2 regions of the Kitasatospora sp. NPDC053057 genome follow, and region 1 is predicted to be linked to the other one. Evidence: predicted binding sites of a transcription regulator. Region 1 holds the regulator's gene; the other holds the start of a gene.
What was found. Region 1 encodes HspR, which represses chaperone genes until heat shock. Its sites were predicted from a motif close to TTGAGNNNNNNNNNCTCAA; they were not measured.
Positions count from the first base shown of each region.

Region 1 (9,412 bases):
AGCCCGGACGGGGGAGTCCGGTGGGTGAGCTCTGCTCAGCCGGTGGCGGCGCCGGTCGGCCAGTAGCCGGGGACGGCGGTCTGCTGCCGGGGGACGTTGAAGCGGTCACCGGGGGCGGTCCAGAAGCCCTCGCGGAGGGAGAGCGCCATGCCGGCCCAGTCCAGGGCGGTCTCCACGGTGTGGTGGAGGGCTTCCTGTGACCAGGTGTCGTCGAAGACCAGCGGCAGGACGGGGGCGACCTGCTCGATGGTGGCGATCAGCGGGTTGTGGGTGATGGCCTCGTCGACGAGCAGGACGATCGGCTTCCGCAGGGCCGACGCCCAACCGAGTTCGAGGCTCACCCCGGCCGAGAGCGGGGCTCCGACGTAGGCGAACACCAGGTCCGCGGACTGCAGCGCCCGGAAGTCGGACGGCACCCGGGGCTCGGGGGCCCGGCCGGCGACGGTCCAGGCGTCGCTGTGGTGCGCGCTGTACACGGCGGCACCGCTGCGGAGGAGAGTGGTGCGGAGCGTCGTCAGCCGCGTCCGGCTGGCGAGCGTCACCACACTGTCTGCGGGGCCGGTCAGTCGCATCAGCGGCGCGGCCAGGAACACACGTGCACGCCGACCCTCAGGGGCCTGGCTGTCGTGGTGACGCAGGTAGGGCTCGGTCATGTCGACTCCGGGGGAAGGCCGACCGGGGGGAGGAGGCGGTGCCGGTAGGCGTGTTTGGTTGCTGCTTCAAGGAATCTGATGGTTAAGCGGAACGGAAATTTGACGGTACAGCGGCAAGTCTTCCGGCTGCTTGGGACCATCGGGAGCGAACTGATCGTCTATCAGTGGCGATGGCTGCGTCCAGCGCTGCGCCCTGGCATCTGGATGCCTGGCAGAGAGATGACGCCCGCTCTGTTGGTTGGTGGGTGACAATGAAGCGGGGCATGCGGCATCATGTGGACGCTAGTGCTATTAGTCCAACTTGCGGACTCGAGAGGAAGAGGGTGGGTCCATGTCCCCTATGCGTCGACTTGTCCGTAAGGTCGTGCTGTCCACGGTAGCGGGCGTTTCCCTTTTGGCCGCTTGCGTCTCTATCGCGGGTTATGGGGCTTCGGTGACGGCACATGACCGTGCGACCGTGGCTGTTGTCGGGGCTGAGACGGTGGCTGACGACTTTCACTGGTAGGGCCCACCCATAGCCGGATTGCCCTGCCGGCGTCCGGGGTGCGCGTCTGCGTCACCGACGGTTACCAGCTGCCCGCATTCGGCTACAGCAACCCGTCGGTCACCGAGGGGTCCAACGCTGCTGTGACCGTGGTCCCGCGGTCCGCCCTCGACGCGTGCCCCAGGACGTAGCCGAGCTGGAAGAGCGAGTCGACGTTGTACTCCTCGCGCATTTCCGCGATATGCCTGGCCAGGGTTCGCTCGCTGATGCCGAGTCTCCGTGCGATGACCCGGTGATTCGTTCCGGACAGCAGCAGGTCGATGATGGTGTGCCGGAGCTGTGACACGACCTGCTGGGGCACGGTGCGGTCGCCCTCGAAATCCAGGGCTCTGCTCCAGTTCCGTTCGAAAACCTCTTGGGCGAGATAGTTGACCACCGCCGCATCGTGGATGAAAGCGGCCAGGTTGTCTTCGGCGACCGGAATTACGGCGAGTCGTCGATCGAAGATCAACAGCCGTGCGTACGGCTCGTCCAGGGTCCGGAACTGCCACCCCTCTTTGGCGAGTGTGGCCACGTAGTCCCTGGTGGGCTGGTGGTAGCGAGTGCTCGCGTTGTAGATCGACCGCATCGATGCGCCGGTGCGAATGATGTCGAGATCCCGCTTCAGGAATGAAGTCAGCATTTCGGAGGGCCGTGGCCCCCCCGGCTGCATGGCGAGACCCTCGGTCATGCCGCTGGCCATGGCCTGTTGCAACCGCTGATTAATCAGTGCCCGGCCCTGGACGTACTCGATGGGGCCGCCGCTCTGATCCGGCGTGTGAAATGCTTCCGCCAGATCGGTCAATTCGCCTGGAATCGAAACCGCGCGGGCCAGGAGGTCTAGGGCCTGACGTTGCCAGGTCGAGCTCAGACTGGCGGCGAGTTTCTCAGGGTCGACGGCGAACAATGAGCCGGGCTCGTCGTTGTCCGATATCAGAAGCCCGATTGCGAGCAGCTCCTGGAGCGCCTCGTTCTCGTCCTGAGTGCAGGAGGCCCTGACGAGCCGACCGTCCCCCGCCAGCGCTTTGAGGTACAGCGTCCGCGCACCGGGAGACAGGATTGGCGATCGACCATGGTGGTTCACCAGGTGTTCTCGATCACTCACTTTCGGCTCCTTGTCGTCGACCGGACAAAGTAGTCAACGCGACTGAAGTCCGCGGCCTCAGGGATCTTAATCGGAGACCGCGATCCGACGCCTAGCTCGAATGAAGGAGGTCACGACGCCCGGTAGCCGATCCGAAGCCGCCACTCTCTCACCACACGCCAACCGCCGGCACCCCCCGAACAGGAGGGAGCCGGCGGCTGGCGAGGTGAGCGGTGCCTCGGGTCAGCGCTTGGGGCGCCAGACGACGAGGGCGCTGGACTGCGGGGTGGGGGGCTGGTACGGGACGAGGTCGCGGCGGTAGGAGGCGTGGACGGCGGCCTCGCGCTGCTGGAGGGCGGTGGCGGCGCCCTCCAGGGAGTCGACCAGTTCGGTGATGCGGGCCTGGAGGGCGGTGACCTGGTTCTCCAGCTCGATGATCCGCTTGATGCCGGCCAGGTTGATGCCCTCGTCCTGGGAGAGCCGCTGGACCTCGCGCAGCTGCTGGATGTCGCGGGCCGAGTAGCGGCGGCCGCGGCCGGCGGTGCGGTCGGGGCTGACCAGGCCGAGGCGGTCGTACTGGCGCAGCGTCTGCGGGTGGAGGCCGGAGAGTTCGGCGGCGACCGAGATGACGTACACCGGGGTTTCCTCGGTGAGTACGTACTGCGGCGGGGCCGCGGCGCGCCGGGTGCGGCGGGGGCCGCTGCCGGGCAGGCCCTCGCCGAGGCCGGGGCCGATCGGGCCGTCGGCGTCCATCGGGTTCATCGGATTCGGGGACATCTGGTCGTCACGCTCCCTTCGCCGCCCGGAACAGGGCAGCTCGCGGGTCGTCGGAGGCGGTGGCCTCGCGGTACTGCTCCAGAGCGTTCAGCGCGTCGCCGGTGACGTGCTGGGGCACCACGACCTCGACGGTGACGAGGAGGTCGCCGCGGGTGCCGTCCTTGCGGGTGGCGCCCTTGCCGCGGGCGCGCATGGTGAGGCCGTTGGCGCTGCCCGGGGGCAGCTTGAGCTTGACGGCGGGACCGTTGAGCGTGGGCACCTCGATGGTGGCGCCGAGGGTCGCCTCGGGGAAGGTGACCGGGACGGTGACGGTGAGGTTGTCGCCCTTGCGCCCGAAGACCGGGTGCGGGTCGACGTGCACGGTGACGTAGAGGTCGCCGGGCTGGCCGCCGCGTTCGCCCTGGGCACCCTTGCCCTTGAGCCGGATCCGCTGGTCGGCCTGGACTCCGGCCGGGATGCGGACCTGCATGGTGCGGGCGGAGCTGGCCCGGCCGCTGCCGTGGCAGTCGGGGCACGGGTCGTCGACGATCATGCCCCGGCCGCGGCAGTCCTTGCAGGGCTCGGAGAGCGCGAAGGCGCCCTGGCCGCGGCTGACGGTGCCGGCGCCGACGCAGGTGGGGCAGACCCGCGGGGTGGTGCCGGCCTTGGCGCCGGTGCCGTTGCAGAGCCGGCAGGGGGCCTGGCTGGTCATCCGCAGGGGGACGGTGGCGCCGTCCACCGCCTCCTCGAAGGAGAGCGTCACCTCGGTCTCGACGTCGGCGCCGCGCCGGGGCTGGGCCTGCCGGGTGCTGCCGCGGTTGAAGAGGCCGCCGAAGACGTCGCCGAGTCCGCCACCGCTGCCGCTGCTGCCGCCCTGGCTGCCGCTGAAGAGGTCGCCGAAGTCGAAGCTGTAGCTGCCGGTGCTGGGGCCGCCGGTGCGGAAGCCGCCGTTGGCGAAGAGGCTGCGGGCCTCGTCGTACTCCTTGCGGCGCTTCTCGTCGGAGAGGACGTCGTACGCCTCGGAGATGTCCTTGAAGCGCTCCTCGGCCTTGGCGTCGCCCTTGTTCGCGTCGGGGTGGAACTCGCGCGCCAGTTTCCGGTAGGTCTTCTTGATCTCGGTGGCGGTGGCGTCCTTGGGCACGCCGAGGACCTTGTAGTAGTCCTTCTCCACGTAGTCCTTGCCACTCATGCGCCCACCTCGCTGCGCTCGGCAGCCGCTGAGCGGGACACGCACCTCTTCATGGTTCGCTCGCTGCGCTCGCTCACGGCTTCCGCCACCTCCCGATGTCCATCGTCACTGCGCTGTCAACAGTCGCCGAAAGAGGAGCTGTTGACAGCGCGCTGCGGAGTCGGCCGCCGTACTGGCAGGCACGCGACTCCGCAGCGCACTGGTTGTCAGCTGTCACAGGTTGTCAGCTGTCCGAGCCACCGTCGGACTTGTCCGCGTCGGCGGACTCGGCCTCGGCGTCCGGGCCGGGCGTCGTCTGGGTGCCCGGCTGGGGCTCGGCCACGGCGACCATCGCCGGGCGGATGATCCGCTCGCCGATGCGGTAGCCGGGCTGGAGGATCTGCACGCAGGTGTCCTCGGTGACGTCCGAGGAGTAGCTGTGCATCAGCGCCTCGTGCTGCGTCGGGTCGAAGGGCTCGCCCTCCTTGCCGAACTGCTGCAGGCCCAGCTTGGCGACGACCGTCTCCAGGGACTCGGCGACGGACTTGAAGCCGCCCGTCACCTCGCCGTGCTCGCGGGCGCGGCCGATGTCGTCCAGGACGGGGATCAGGGACTCCAGGATGTTGGAGACCGCGATCTCGCGGACGGTCAGCCGGTCGCGCTCGACCCGCTTGCGGTAGTTCTGGTACTCGGCCTGCAGGCGCTGCAGGTCCGCAGTGCGCTCGGCCAGCTCACGCTTGGCCGTGGCGAGGTCCTCGGAGCCCTCGCCGGCACCGCCGGCGGCGGCCTCCTCGGCAGCCTTGATCACGGCCTCCTCGGCGGCGGAGTCGTCGCCGGGCTTGCCGCCCTGCGGCTTGTCCGTCATGCCGACGCACCGCCCTTGGGCTTCTCGTCGTCCACGATCTCGGCGTCGACGACGTCGTCTTCCTTGGCCTGGGTGGACTCGCCGGCCGCGGCGGCACCGGCACCGGCGGCGTCGGCGTTGGCGTAGAGCGCCTGGCCGAGCTTCTGGGCGGTGGTGGAGACCTTCTCCGAGGCCTCGCGGATCTTCGCGACGTCCTCGCCCTTCAGGGCCTCCTTGAGCTCGCCGATGGCGGTCTCGACCTCGGTCTTGACGTCGGCCGGGAGCTTGTCGGCGTTGTCGGCGATGAACTTCTCGGTCGAGTAGACGAGCTGCTCGGCGGAGTTGCGGGTCTCCACGGCCTCGCGGCGGTTGTGGTCGTCCTCGGCGTACTGCTCGGCCTCGCGGCGCATGCGGTCGACCTCGTCCTTCGGCAGCGAGGAGCCGCCGGTGACGGTCATCTTCTGCTCCTTGCCGGTGCCGAGGTCCTTGGCGGCGACGTGCATGATGCCGTTGGCGTCGATGTCGAAGGTGACCTCGATCTGCGGCAGGCCGCGCGGCGCCGGCGGGAGGCCGGTGAGCTCGAACATCCCGAGCTTCTTGTTGTACGCGGCGATCTCGCGCTCGCCCTGGTAGACCTGGATCTGTACGGACGGCTGGTTGTCCTCGGCCGTCGTGAAGATCTCGGAGCGCTTGGTCGGGATCGTGGTGTTGCGCTCGATGAGCTTGGTCATGATGCCGCCCTTGGTCTCGATGCCGAGGGACAGCGGGGTGACGTCGAGCAGCAGGACGTCCTTGACCTCGCCCTTGAGGACACCGGCCTGGAGCGAGGCGCCGATGGCGACGACCTCGTCCGGGTTGACGCCCTTGTTGGCGTCCTTGCCACCGGTGAGCTCGCGGACCAGCTCGGCGACGGCCGGCATGCGGGTCGAGCCGCCGACCAGGACGACGTGGTCGATCTCGGCGAGCGAGATGCCGGCGTCCTTGATGACGTTGTTGAACGGGACCTTGCAGCGCTCGAGCAGGTCCGCGGTCAGCTGCTGGAACTGGGCGCGGGTGAGCTTCTCGTCCAGGTGCAGCGGGCCCTCGGCGGAGGCCGTGATGTACGGCAGGTTGATCGAGGTCTCGGAGGACGAGGACAGCTCGATCTTGGCCTTCTCGGCGGCCTCGCGCAGACGCTGCAGGGCCATCTTGTCCTTGGACAGGTCGACGCCGTGGCCGGACTGGAAGACCTTGACCAGGTGGTCGACGACGCGCTGGTCCCAGTCGTCACCACCGAGGTGGTTGTCACCGTTGGTGGCCTTCACCTCGACGACCCCGTCGCCGATCTCCAGCAGGGAGACGTCGAAGGTGCCGCCGCCGAGGTCGAAGACCAGGATGGTCTGGTCGTCCTTGTCCAGGCCGTACGCGAGGGCGGCCGCGGTCGGCTCGTTGACGATGCGCAGGACGTTCAGGCCCGCGATCTCGCCGGCCTCCTTGGTGGCCTGGCGCTCCGAGTCGTTGAAGTACGCCGGGACGGTGATGACGGCGTCGGTGACGGTCTCGCCCAGGTACGCCTCGGCGTCGCGCTTCAGCTTCTGCAGCACGAAGGCCGAGATCTGCTGTGGCGTGAAGTCCTTGCCGTCGATGTTGATCTTCCACCCGGTGCCCATGTGGCGCTTGACCGAGCGGATGGTGCGGTCGACGTTGGTGACCGCCTGGCGCTTGGCCACCTCGCCGACGAGGACCTCGCCGTTCTTGGCGAAGGCGACGACGGACGGCGTGGTCCGCGCGCCCTCGGCGTTCGTGATGACGGTGGGCTCGCCACCCTCCAGAACGCTGACGACCGAGTTCGTCGTACCGAGGTCGATGCCGACCGCGCGTGCCATCGTAGATACCTCCACGGAAGAGTTGAGCTTTACGGGCTCAAGGATGCACGACTCGACCGGGAGCGTCAACAGGTATGAGTGCGAGCCGCTCAACTTTTCTGAGGCCTGCCCCGGCGGCGGCCCGTGCGAGCTAGGCGCCTGCGGGCCGGGGCGGCGCGCGTGCGGTCACGTGACTGCCGCCATAGCTTGGGAACCTTCTGGAGAACTGTTGCCCACCGGTAATGTCCGGGCCGTCGGCTCGGCAAGTTACCGACCAGTACAATCACTTCGGAAAACCGCAGGACCGCGAAACCGCAGGACAAACCGCAGCCCCGCGAAACCGCGGGACCCGCAGAGACTGCTCAACCGCAAGCCGCAGGAGACGGAGAGCGATGCAACTAGCAGCGATCGTCATCTCGCTGGTCACCTTCGTGATCGGCACCGCGCTCGCCCTCCGTGCGGCGTGGCACATCTTCAGGGTGGTGTTGACCGGCGCGCCGGACTCCACCCGCTTCGGGAAGCCCGCCCAGCGCGTGGGGACCGTCGCGACCGAGTTCTTCGGGCACACCCGGATGAACCGCTGGGGGATCGTGGGCATCGCCCACTGGTTCGTCGCGGTCGGCTTCTTCAGCCTGGTGCTGACCATCGTCAACGCGATGGGCCAGCTCTTCGACCCCGAGTGGGAACTGCCGATCATCGGCAACTGGATGATCTGGCAGCTCTTCGTCGAGCTGGTCGGCACCCTGACCACCCTGGGCATCGCCACCCTGATGGTGATCCGGCTGATGAGCCTGCCGTCCAGGTCGGGCCGCAAGTCCCGGTTCGCCGGCTCGATCGCCTGGCAGGCCTTCTACGTCGAGTACACGATCCTCGGCATCGGCATCTGCATCCTGATGCTGCGCGCCCTGGAGGGCGCCCTGGCCGGCGTCGACTCGTACGGTGCGGAGCACCTGGTCTCGTACCCGATCACCTCCGCGCTGAGCGGCCTGTCGCACGGCACGCTGGAGAACCTGGTCTACCTGTTCGCGATGCTGAAGATCTGCATCTCGTTCGCGTGGGCGGCCACCATCGGCCTCAACCCCTCGATGGGCGTGGCCTGGCACCGCTTCCTCGGCTTCTTCAACATCTACTTCAAGCGCGAGGAGGACGGCGGCACCGCGCTCGGCGCGCTCCGTCCGATGACCAGCAACGGTCAGCCGATCGACTTCGAGGACCCGGCCGACGACGCCGTCTTCGGCGTCTCCCAGGTCGAGCACTTCTCCTGGAAGGGCATCCTCGACTTCTCCACCTGCACCGAGTGCGGCCGCTGCCAGTCGCAGTGCCCCGCCTGGAACACCGGCAAGCCGCTGTCGCCCAAGCTGCTGATCATGAGCCTGCGCGAGCACGCCTACGGCAAGGCGCCGTACCTGCTGGCCGGCGGCGGCAAGGACATGGAGGGCACCGAGAAGGCCACCGCCGAGCAGCTCAAGGACGTCCCGGCGGCCGCGCTGGCCGAGGCCGAGCGCCCGCTGATCGGCACCGCCGAGGAGAACGGGGTCATCGACCCCGACGTGCTGTGGTCCTGCACCACCTGCGGCGCCTGCGTCGAGCAGTGCCCGGTGGACATCGAGCACGTCGACCACATCGTCGACATGCGCCGCTACCAGGTGATGATCGAGAGCAACTTCCCGACCGAGGCCGGGACGATGCTCAAGAACCTGGAGAACAAGGGCAACCCGTGGGGCATGGCCACCAAGGCCCGCCTGGACTGGGTCAAGGAGCTCAAGAAGGAGACCGGCATCGAGGTGCCGGTGATCGGCGAGGACATCGACCCCGCCGAGGTCGAGTACCTCTACTGGGTCGGCTGCGCCGGCGCCCTGGAGGACCGCGCCAAGAAGACCACCAAGGCCTTCGCCGAGCTGCTGCACACCGCGGGCGTGAAGTTCGCCATCCTCGGCAAGGAGGAGACCTGCACCGGTGACTCCCCGCGCCGCCTGGGCAACGAGTTCCTCTTCCAGATGCTCGGCGCGCAGAACGTCGAGACGCTGAACGCCGCGCTGGAGGACGCCCCGACCAAGCGGATCGTGGCCACCTGCCCGCACTGCTTCAACACCATCGCCAACGAGTACCCGCAGCTCGGCGGGCACTTCGAGGTGATCCACCACACCCAGCTGCTGCAGCACCTGATCGACGAGGGCAAGCTCGTCCCGGTCAACCCGGTCGAGGGCCTGATCACCTACCACGACCCCTGCTACCTGGGCCGCCACAACAAGGTCTACAGCCCGCCGCGCGAGATCATGGACAAGGTCCCCGGTCTGCGCCAGCAGGAGATGCACCGCCACAAGGAGCGCGGCTTCTGCTGCGGCGCCGGCGGAGCCCGGATGTGGATGGAGGAGCGCATCGGCAAGCGGATCAACACCGAGCGCGTGGACGAGGCGCTGTCGCTCAATCCGGACATCGTCTCCACCGCCTGCCCGTTCTGCCTGGTGATGCTCTCCGACTCGGTCAACGGCAAGAAGAACGAGGGCGCGGCCAAGGAGCACCTGAAGGTGGTCGACGTG
Region 1 is NZ_JBITZP010000002.1:324,643-334,054, forward strand. Features, by position in the region: gene ACIG5E_RS04085 (LuxR C-terminal-related transcriptional regulator) at 1-28, shown strand, start outside; gene ACIG5E_RS04090 (hypothetical protein) at 36-653, opposite strand; gene ACIG5E_RS04095 (hypothetical protein) at 1,241-2,281, opposite strand; gene ACIG5E_RS04100 (heat shock protein transcriptional repressor HspR) at 2,504-3,037, opposite strand; gene dnaJ (molecular chaperone DnaJ) at 3,045-4,205, opposite strand; gene grpE (nucleotide exchange factor GrpE) at 4,429-5,049, opposite strand; gene dnaK (molecular chaperone DnaK) at 5,046-6,893, opposite strand; gene ACIG5E_RS04120 (4Fe-4S dicluster domain-containing protein) at 7,265-9,412, shown strand, end outside.

Region 2 (9,412 bases), on a different contig from region 1:
CCCCGCCGCAGGTCACGCCCAAGCTGGTGCAGGCCCTGGAGTCGGTGCCGGACGAGGCCGTCAAGCCCGTCACCGCGCCGGACGCCGAGACGGCGACCCAGCAGATCAAGGACCAGAAGATCTACGCCGCGCTGGTCGTGAACCCGAACGGCACCGAGGACACCCTGCTCACCGGCAGCGCCCGCGGCACCTCCGCCGCCAAGGCCGCCGAGAGCATCACCACCGCGCTGGACAAGTCCCAGGGCCGCACCGTCAAGGTCGAGGACGTCGTCCCGCTGGCCAAGGGCGACACCAACGGCCTCACCGCCTTCTACCTGGTCATCGGCTGGTGCGTCGGCGGTTACCTGGTCGCCTCGATCCTCGGCATCAGCGCCGGCTCCAAGCCGGCCAACGTCCACCGCCTGCTGATCCGCCTCGGCGTCCTGGCGCTGTACTCGGTCGGCGCGGGCCTCGGCGGCACGATCATCGCCGGACCGGTCCTGGACGCGATGCCCGGCTCGATCCTGGCCCTGACCGCCATCGGCACCCTGGTGGTGTTCACCGTCGGCGCGTTCACCATGGCGCTGCAGTGCCTGTTCGGGATCATCGGCATCGGCCTCGCCGTGCTGGTCTTCGTGGTGCTGGGCAACCCGAGCGCCGGCGGCGTCTACCCCGCCCCGATGATGCCGCCGTTCTGGCGGGCGATCGGCTCGCTGATCCCCAACGGCGCCGGCACCAGCGCCACCAAGTCGATCGCCTACTTCGGCTCCACCAACCTGGGCATGCCGATCCTGGTCCTGGTGGTCTGGGCGGTCCTCGGCATCGGCGTCGCCTTCCTGGCCGTCCTGCGCGGCCCGCGCGCCGAGGTCGACGCGATCGGCGCCGGGACCCCCGCGCAGACCCCCGCCGGGGCCTGAGCCCCAGCGCACGACCCACCGAGCCCCCGGCCGCTGCGGCCGGGGGCTCGGTCGCGTTCCGGTGCGGCACGGGCTCAGCGGGTACGGGCTCAGCGGCTCCGGGCTCAGCGGGTACGGGCTCAGCGGGTCCGGACTCAGCCGCCCGCGAGCGGGCCCGGGTCGGACACGATGGCGCGCACCACACCCACCGCCGCGCCCAGCAGCGGTCCGCGCCGGCCGAGCCGGGAGACCGTCAGCCGGTCCTCCGCGAAGGGCCGCACCGTCACCCGGGCGGCCAGTTCGCGCCGCATCGCCGGCAGCAGCCAGGCCGCCAGCCGGGCGTAGCCGCCGCCCAGCACCACCTGGGCCGGGTCCAGCAGGTTGACCGCCCCGGCGGCCGCGATGCCGAGCGCCGAGCCGGCCCCGGCCAGCGCCGCCCGGGCCGGCTCGTCCCCGGCGCCGGCGCGTTCGGCGAGCAGGGTCACCCAGTCTCCGCGCGCGCCGGCCAGCCCGGCCGCCCGCAGCACAGCGGCCTCGCCCGCGTACTGCTCCAGGCAGCCGTGCGCCCCGCAGGCGCAGCGCGGCCCCTCCGGGTGGACGGGGACGTGGCCGAACTCGCCCGCGTAGCCGCGCGCGCCGCGCAGCAGTCGGCCGCCGACCACGACGGCCGCGCCGACGCCGGCCTCGGCGGAGACGTACAGGAAGTCCTCGGCGCTCCCGCCCAGCCACCGTTCGGCCAGTCCGCCGAGGTTGGCCTCGTTGTCCGCCTCGACGGGCAGCTCGGCCAGCCCGCCCCCGGCCAGGCGCAGCGCCGGGCGCAGTTCGGCGGCGAGCGGGATGTCCTGCCAGCCGAGGTTGGCGGCCCGCTGGAGCATCCCGCTGCCGCCGACCAGCCCGGGCACGGCCAGGGTCAGCCCGGCCGGGCGCAGGCCGGACTCGGCGACGGCCGCGCGCACCAGCTGGGCGAGGTCGGCCATCACGGCGGCGGGCTGGCGGCCGCGGTTGGCGCTCTCCTGGCGCCGCCAGGAGCGGACCTCCCCGCGCAGGTCAACCACGCAGACGCCGAGGTGCCGGACGCCGATCTCGGCGCCGAGGCCGCCGGGCCCGAGCGGGTTGAGCCCGAGCGCGGTGCCGGGGCGGCCGACCTTGCCGCTGGGGGCGGCGGGGCCCTCCTCGACGACCAGGCCGGCCGAGATCAGCTGTTCGGCGAGCGAGGAGACCGCGGCCCTGGTCAGTCCGGTCTCGGCGGCCACCTCGGCGCGCGAGCGGGGGCCGCGCGCGATCACGCCGAGCACCAGGGCCAGGTTGGCCCGGCGCATCCCCTGCTGGCTGGCGGGCCCGGTCCGGACGCCGTCCGGCTCCGCGCGCATGTCGCTCATGCGCCCCACCTCACTTCGTTCGGGAGGCGCTTCGCACAACGCGCGCCTCTCATCTGTGAGCTCGCTCCGCTCGCTCACGTCATGCCCTACGGCACATCCCGTGGCATCTCGGGTGCAGCGTAACCGGGTTCCGGCCCCGCGTGCGTCCGCGCGACGGGGCTGGTGAAGACCCAGCGCCGCATCGCCCAGTACCGGAACAGCATGGCGACGAAGGTGCCCAGGACCATCCCGCTGAGGAAGTCCGCGATCTCCTGCTGGAAGGGGGTGACGTACGGCTCGCGCAGCTCGAAGGCGTACCGGGAGAGCGCCAGCGGGATGTCGTTGACGCCGATCGCCACCGCGCTGACCAGGTAGAACAGCAGGGCCTCGGGTCGGCGCCCGTCCGTCCGGAAGGCCCAGCGGCGGTTGAGCACGTAGGAGACGACGGTGGCGATCACCGTCGCCACCGTCAGCGCCACCACCGGCTTGTGCTCCAGGACGGTGAACTTGAGTTCGAGGTCGATCACCGTGGTGAGCACGAAGCAGCCGCTGCCGACCAGCAGGAACTTCACCAGTCGGCGGTGCCGGACCAGGAACGGTCGCAGCCGCGCCGGCGCCAGGGCCAGGACGCGTTGCGTGGGGGACGGCATGTCCGCAGTCTGGCACGCGGACCGGCCGTCCCCCTGTCGATCACGTCAGGCCGCGGCGACCAGCACCCCGGCCGGCTCCAGGGCCAGTGTGAGCACCTCGCGCACGTCGGCCACCGGGTGGACGGTGAGCCGCTCCAGCACCTCGGCCGGGACGTCGTCCAGGTCGGCCTCGTTGCGCTTGGGGATGATCACGGTGGTGAGGCCGGCCCGGTCGGCGGCGAGCAGCTTCTGCTTCACCCCGCCGATCGGCAGCACCCGGCCGGTCAGCGACACCTCGCCCGTCATCGCCACGTCGGTGCGCACCTTGCGGCCGGAGAGCAGCGAGGCCAGCGCCGTGGTCATGGTGATGCCGGCACTCGGCCCGTCCTTGGGGACGGCCCCGGCCGGGACGTGCAGGTGCACGCCGCGGTCGCGCAGCGAGGTGACCGGCAGCTCCAGTTCGGCGCCGCGCGAGCGCAGGAAGGAGAGTGCGATGTGCGCGGACTCCTTCATCACGTCGCCCAGCTGCCCGGTCAGGGTGAGCCCGGTGCCGCCGGTCTCGGCGTCGGCGAGCGAGGCCTCGATGTAGAGGACGTCGCCGCCGGCGCCGGTGACCGCGAGGCCGGTGGCCACGCCGGGGACGGCGGTGCGCCGTTCGGCGGGCTCCTGGGCGGACTCCGGCACGTGGTGCGGTCGGCCGATCAGGGCGCGCAGATCCTGCGCGCCGACCGAGGCGGGCAGCTCGCGCTCGCCCAGCTCGGCCTGTGCGGCGATCTTGCGCAGCACCCGGGCGATCGAGCGCTCCAGGGTGCGCACGCCCGCCTCGCGGGTGTACTCCCCGGCGAGCCGGCGCAGCGCCTCCTCGTCCACGCTGACCTGCCCGTCGCCGAGGCCGGCCTTCTCCAGCTGGCGCGGGAGCAGGTGGTCGCGGGCGATGACGACCTTCTCGTCCTCGGTGTAGCCGTCGAGCCGGACCAGCTCCATCCGGTCGAGCAGCGGCTCGGGGATGGCCTCCAGCACGTTGGCGGTGGCGAGGAAGACCACGTCGGAGAGGTCGAGCTCGACCTCCAGGTAGTGGTCCCGGAAGGTGTGGTTCTGGGCCGGGTCCAGCACCTCCAGCAGGGCGGCGGCCGGGTCGCCCCGGTAGTCGGAGCCGACCTTGTCGATCTCGTCGAGCAGGACGACCGGGTTCATCGAGCCGGCCTCCTTGATCGCCCGCACCAGGCGGCCGGGCAGCGCGCCGACGTAGGTGCGCCGGTGGCCGCGGATCTCCGCCTCGTCCCGGACGCCGCCGAGCGCGACCCGGACGAACTTGCGGCCCATGGCGCGGGCCACCGATTCGCCGAGCGAGGTCTTGCCGACGCCGGGCGGGCCGACCAGGGCGAGCACCGCGCCCCCGCGGCGGCCGCCGATCAGGCCGAGCCCCTGGTCCGCCCGGCGCTTGCGGACGGCCAGGTACTCGACGATCCGCTCCTTCACGTCGGCGAGGCCGGCGTGGTCGGCGTCGAGCACGGCGCGGGCGCCGACGATGTCGTACGCGTCCTCGGTGCGCTCGTTCCAGGGCAGCTCCAGGACGGTGTCCAGCCAGGTGCGGATCCAGGAGCCCTCGGGGGACTGCTCGGAGGAGCGCTCCAGCTTGTCGACCTCCTTGAGCGCGGCCGCCCGCACCTTCTCCGGGAGGTCGGCGGCCTCGACCCGGGCGCGGTAGTCGCCCTCCTCGTCGGCCGGGTCGCCGTTCAGCTCGGCCAGCTCCTTGCGGACGGCCTCCAGCTGGCGGCGGAGCAGGAACTCCTTCTGCTGCTTGGCCACGCCCTCCTCGACGTCCTTGCGGATGGTGTCGTTGACCTCCTCCTCGGCGAGGTGGTCGCGCAGCAGGGTGAGCGCGTACTCCAGCCGGGCGACCTGGTCGGCCTCCAGCAGCACCTTGAGCTTCTGCTCGGCGGTGGCGAAGGGCGCGTAGCCGATGTTGTCGGCGAGCTCGCCGACGCCCTCGATCTGCGCGACCCGGTCGACGATCTGCCAGGCGCCGCGCTTGCGCAGCCACTGGGTGGACAGCGCCTTGTACTCCTTGACCAGCTCGGCGGCCCGCCCGGCCACCGGCATGCCGACCGAGGACTCCCGGAACGGCGTGGTCTCCACCCAGAGCGCGGCGCCGGGGCCGGTGGTGCCGACCCCGATCCGGACCCGGCGCACGGCGCGCACCAGCGCGGCAGGGTCCCCGTCCGCGAGGCGGCCGACCTGCTCCACCGTGGCGAGCGTGCCGGCCGCCGCGTACGAGCCGTCCACCCGCGGAACCAGCAGGACCTGGGGCTTGCCGGAGCCGGCGGCCGCGGCGCGGGCGGCCTCGACCGCGGCGCGCACCTCGGCGTCCTTCAGGTCCAGCGGGACGACCATGCCCGGGAGGACGACCTCGTCGTCGAGCGGCAGCACGGGCAGGGTGAGCGGTGTGGACGTCGATGCCATGATCTCTCCCTAGTCAGTGAACTTGAGTCGACCTGACTAAGGCTTCACGGGCTCCGGATGTTCCCGGCACCTTGTTCGCCGCAAGCGAACGCCGCGTCACCGGGACGGCCAAGAGGAGGCGCCGTCAAAAGGACCGGGAAAGAACGACCCAAGAGACCCCGGGCGTCAGCGCACGGTGGACGGGCGGGCACCGGCCCGCACCGCCGCGGAGGCCGAGGAGGCAACGGAGGCCGAGGAGGCAGCGGCGCCGACCGCCGGGGCCTGCGCCGAACGGGTGCGCGGCCGCGGCGGGCGCCGCTCGATCCGCCGCAGCCAGCGTGACAGCACCACCCCGGTGAGCACCGCGGCCGGATGCCCCACGGCCGTGACCACGTCCTTCTCGACGGCGATCTGCTGGGCGATCATCAGCCCGACGCCGCCCAGCGCCAACACCCGCCCGCGCCAGGGCAGCAGCCCGGCCACCGCACCCAGGCAGGCGAGCACGCCGTAGCTGACCCCGATGTCCAGGTAGTCCATCGCCTCCGGCGCCATCCGCCCGGTCTCCACCGCGGTGATCACCACGCCCTGGGAGAGCAGCGTCGCCGCGACGTGCCCGATCGCGAACACCGCCGCGGCCCGGCCGGTGCCGACCCTGCGCTCCAGCGGCGCCAGGGTGAAGGCGAAGCCCCACAGGTAGGGCATCCACACCTCCCCGGCCACCCAGAAGCCACTGAGCACAAGGGCGCGCAAAGGGTGCTGGAGCAGGTTGTGGCCGTCCGAACTGGAGGCCTCCTGCAGACGCTGGACGAGTTCCGGATCGGCGACTTTGGCGAAGGTGGTGGTGGCTCCCACCACGGCGAGATATCCGAGGGTGAAGGGAGTGCGCCGGGGCGTCGGCACGCGTTCCAGCAGCCATTCGAAGACGCCGGTGCGCAGTCCGAACCGGAGCATTCCGTACGGCACCCCCGCGGGCGCGCTCCGGGCGGCCTCCCGCCGCAGTCCCGCCATGCCGCCTCCGCTCCACGCCCGCCGACACCGGTGCTCGCAGGTGCCCAACGTACCGGCGCGTGCGCCGGATTCCGCCCGGCGGGGCGTTGTCGTGGCCACGGTACGTCGAGGTTCTGAGAGGCACCTGAGAAAAGCCCGTGAAGACCGTCGACGCGAAGATCCGCCGGATTCCCGGCATTGGTCCAGACCTTCTCCCCATTAACGCGTCAGTAGGGCCTCTGACCGGCGACTTGGTGTCAACTGGACTGCATACGTACCGTTACGCAGAGAAAATTCGCCGGGTAAGGTATCGGCCCGTGCCCACTCAAGCGGTGGGTCCACGGGCGGCCGGACAGCCGGCCCACGGGCCGGAAACGTCCGGTCCACCTGCCGGAAAGCATCTGCTGTCCGTACGCTGCGAAGTGCGTGGGAGAAGTGGACGGGAGACCATCCGTCCACACGACTCCCGGGCACGCGACGGGACGGCGGACCCGGCACAGTCCACGACGGAACAAGACTACGAGCGGAGCCCCGCCATCCCCACAGGTGGCCGGCCCGCAGCCCTGGGGGCGGTGGCGTGACCGTGACAGAAATTCAGCAGGACAACCCCAACACCGGTGGCACAGTGAGCAGTCAGCGCAGAGTGCTGGTGGTGGAGGACGAACCCACGATCGCCGAGTCGATCGCGGCCCGACTGGGCGCGGAGGGGTTCAAGGTCGCCGTGGCCCATGACGGCCCCGGCGCGGTGGACGGCTTCCACACCTGGCAGCCGGACCTGGTGGTCCTGGACATCATGCTGCCCGGCTTCGACGGGCTGGAGGTGTGCCGCCGGATCCAGGCCCAGCGCCCGGTCCCGGTGCTGATGCTGACCGCCCGCGACGACGAGACGGACCTACTGGTCGGCCTCGGCGTCGGTGCCGACGACTACATGACCAAACCGTTCTCGATGCGCGAACTGGCCGCCCGGGTCAACGTGCTGCTGCGCCGCGTCGAGCGCGCCCAGCAGGCCGCCCGCACGCCCGCGCTCGGCAGCCTGCGCTTCGGCGAGCTGGAGATCGACCACGTCCAGCGCCGGGTCCGGCTCGCCTCGGGCGACGTCCACCTGACGCCGACCGAGTTCGACCTGCTCGCCTGCCTGGCCGCCCAGCCGCGCGCGGTGCTCACCCGCGAGCAGCTGCTGGCCGAGGTGTGGGACTGGACCGACGCGTCCGGCACCCGCACCGTCGACAGCCACGTGAAGGCGCTGCGCCGGAAGATCGGCGCCAGCTGGATCCGCACCGTGCACGGCGTCGGATACGCACTGGAGGCCCCGCTCTCCTGACGGGGGCTTCGGGCGACGGGCCACCGGGGGGCCCGTGTCCGACACCGCCGTGAGACCTCGCGGGGATCACAGGGACCAATGACCTTTCCACAGCAACGCAACGGGGACGCCGACGGCGCGCGCCCGCAGACGCTGGCCGCACGCGCGGCCAGCCGGGTCTGGGCCGACATCCGCCCGCTCGACCCGGTCCGGTCGATCAAGGGCAAGCTCGCCCTGCTGGTGATCGTCTCCGTGTTCCTGGCCACCGGGATGGTGGTCGTGGCGATCCGGTCCGAGACCCAGATCCGGATCATCATGGTCTTCTCCATGATCGCCTCGCTGCTGTTCATGCAGTTCCTCGCGCACGGGCTGACCGCCCCGCTGCGCGAGATGACGGCCGCCGCCCGCGCGATGGCCTCCGGCGACTACAGCCGCCGGGTCGAGGTGAACTCGCGCGACGAGATCGGCGAGCTGGCCGCCGCCTTCAACGGCATGGCCGCCGACCTGCAGGCCGCCGACCAGCACCGCCGCGAGCTGGTCGCCAACGTCTCGCACGAGCTGCGCACGCCCATCGCCGCGCTGCGCGCCGTGCTGGAGAACGTGGTGGACGGCGTCGTGCAGCCCAATCCGGCGACCCTGGGGGCCGCACTGGAGCAGACCGAGCGGCTCGGCCGCCTGGTCACCCACCTGCTGGACCTCTCCAAGATCGACGACGGCGTGGTCGACCTGGACGCCCGCCCCTTCGAGGTGCGCGAGTTCCTGGACGGCGTGCTGCGCGGGGTCACCGTGGACGGCGCGACGGCCGGCGGGGCGTTCTCCCGGCGCGGCGACGTCCGGCTGGCCCTGGAGGTCAGCCCGGCCGGCCTGACCGCCGTGGCGGACCCGGAACGGCTCCACCAGGTGGTCGCCAACCTGGTCGACAACGCCTGCAAGCACTCCCCTCCCGGCGGCACCGTGACGGTGCGCGCGAGACCGGACGGCGAGGACGGCGGCCTGCTGCTGGAGGTCCAGGACGAGGGTCCGGGCATCCCGCCGGCGGACCGCGGCCGGGTCTTCGAGCGGTTCAGCCGCAGCGGCACCGCGACCGCCTCCGGTCCGGGCTCCGACGGCGGCACCGGGCTGGGCCTGGCGATCGCCCGCTGGGCGGTGGACCTGCACGGCGGGCGGATCGCCGTCGCCGAGTCGCCGCGCGGCTGCCGGATCGAGGTCCGGCTGCCCGGGCAGTCCTGAGCGCCGGGACATTTGTCACAGATCCGACACAGACGCATACGAAGATCGCCTGCGGATCACCCTGGGTCTTTGTCCGTTTTCGCCCCGATTTGGGGGGCGATCGGGCCCGATCGGTTCCCCTCAGATACGGCTTTCTAACGTAGTTTTTCAGCCAATCTGCAGGTCAGGACTGTGATCTGGGCGACGCCTGGGGCCCGGGGACTGCGCGATCACTGGTCAGGGGCGTAGCCTTAATCCCCGCTGTCCAAACATCCCAAAAGGAAGCGGAAGAGGGCGGTTGCCGCCGTGTCGCCACAGTCCCCTGAAACCCCCAACAGCTCGGCAAGCTCCACTGGCTTCGGCCCCAATGAGTGGCTCGTCGATGAGATCTACCAGCAGTACCTCCAGGACCCGAACTCGGTCGACCGAGCCTGGTGGGACTTTTTCGCCGACTACAAGCCCGGTACCGAGGTGACCCCAGTGACCCAGGCCGCGACCCAGGCCGGCCCCACGCCGACCCCTGCCGCTGCCCCCGCGCCCGCCGCTGCTGCTGCTCCGGCCGCACCCGCGCCCGCCGCACCGGCCGCACCGGCCGCTCCGGCCCCGGTTGCC
Region 2 is NZ_JBITZP010000006.1:188,115-197,526, forward strand. Features, by position in the region: gene ACIG5E_RS09735 (ABC transporter permease) at 1-896, shown strand, start outside; gene ACIG5E_RS09740 (ROK family protein) at 1,031-2,254, opposite strand; gene ACIG5E_RS09745 (GtrA family protein) at 2,341-2,883, opposite strand; gene lon (endopeptidase La) at 2,929-5,325, opposite strand; gene ACIG5E_RS09755 (rhomboid-like protein) at 5,491-6,312, opposite strand; gene ACIG5E_RS09760 (response regulator transcription factor) at 6,875-7,612, shown strand; gene ACIG5E_RS09765 (sensor histidine kinase) at 7,691-8,821, shown strand; gene ACIG5E_RS09770 (multifunctional oxoglutarate decarboxylase/oxoglutarate dehydrogenase thiamine pyrophosphate-binding subunit/dihydrolipoyllysine-residue succinyltransferase subunit) at 9,107-9,412, shown strand, end outside.
Region 2: a site for HspR is predicted at 5,348-5,366, ahead of lon (endopeptidase La). Genes of this name have one in related genera too.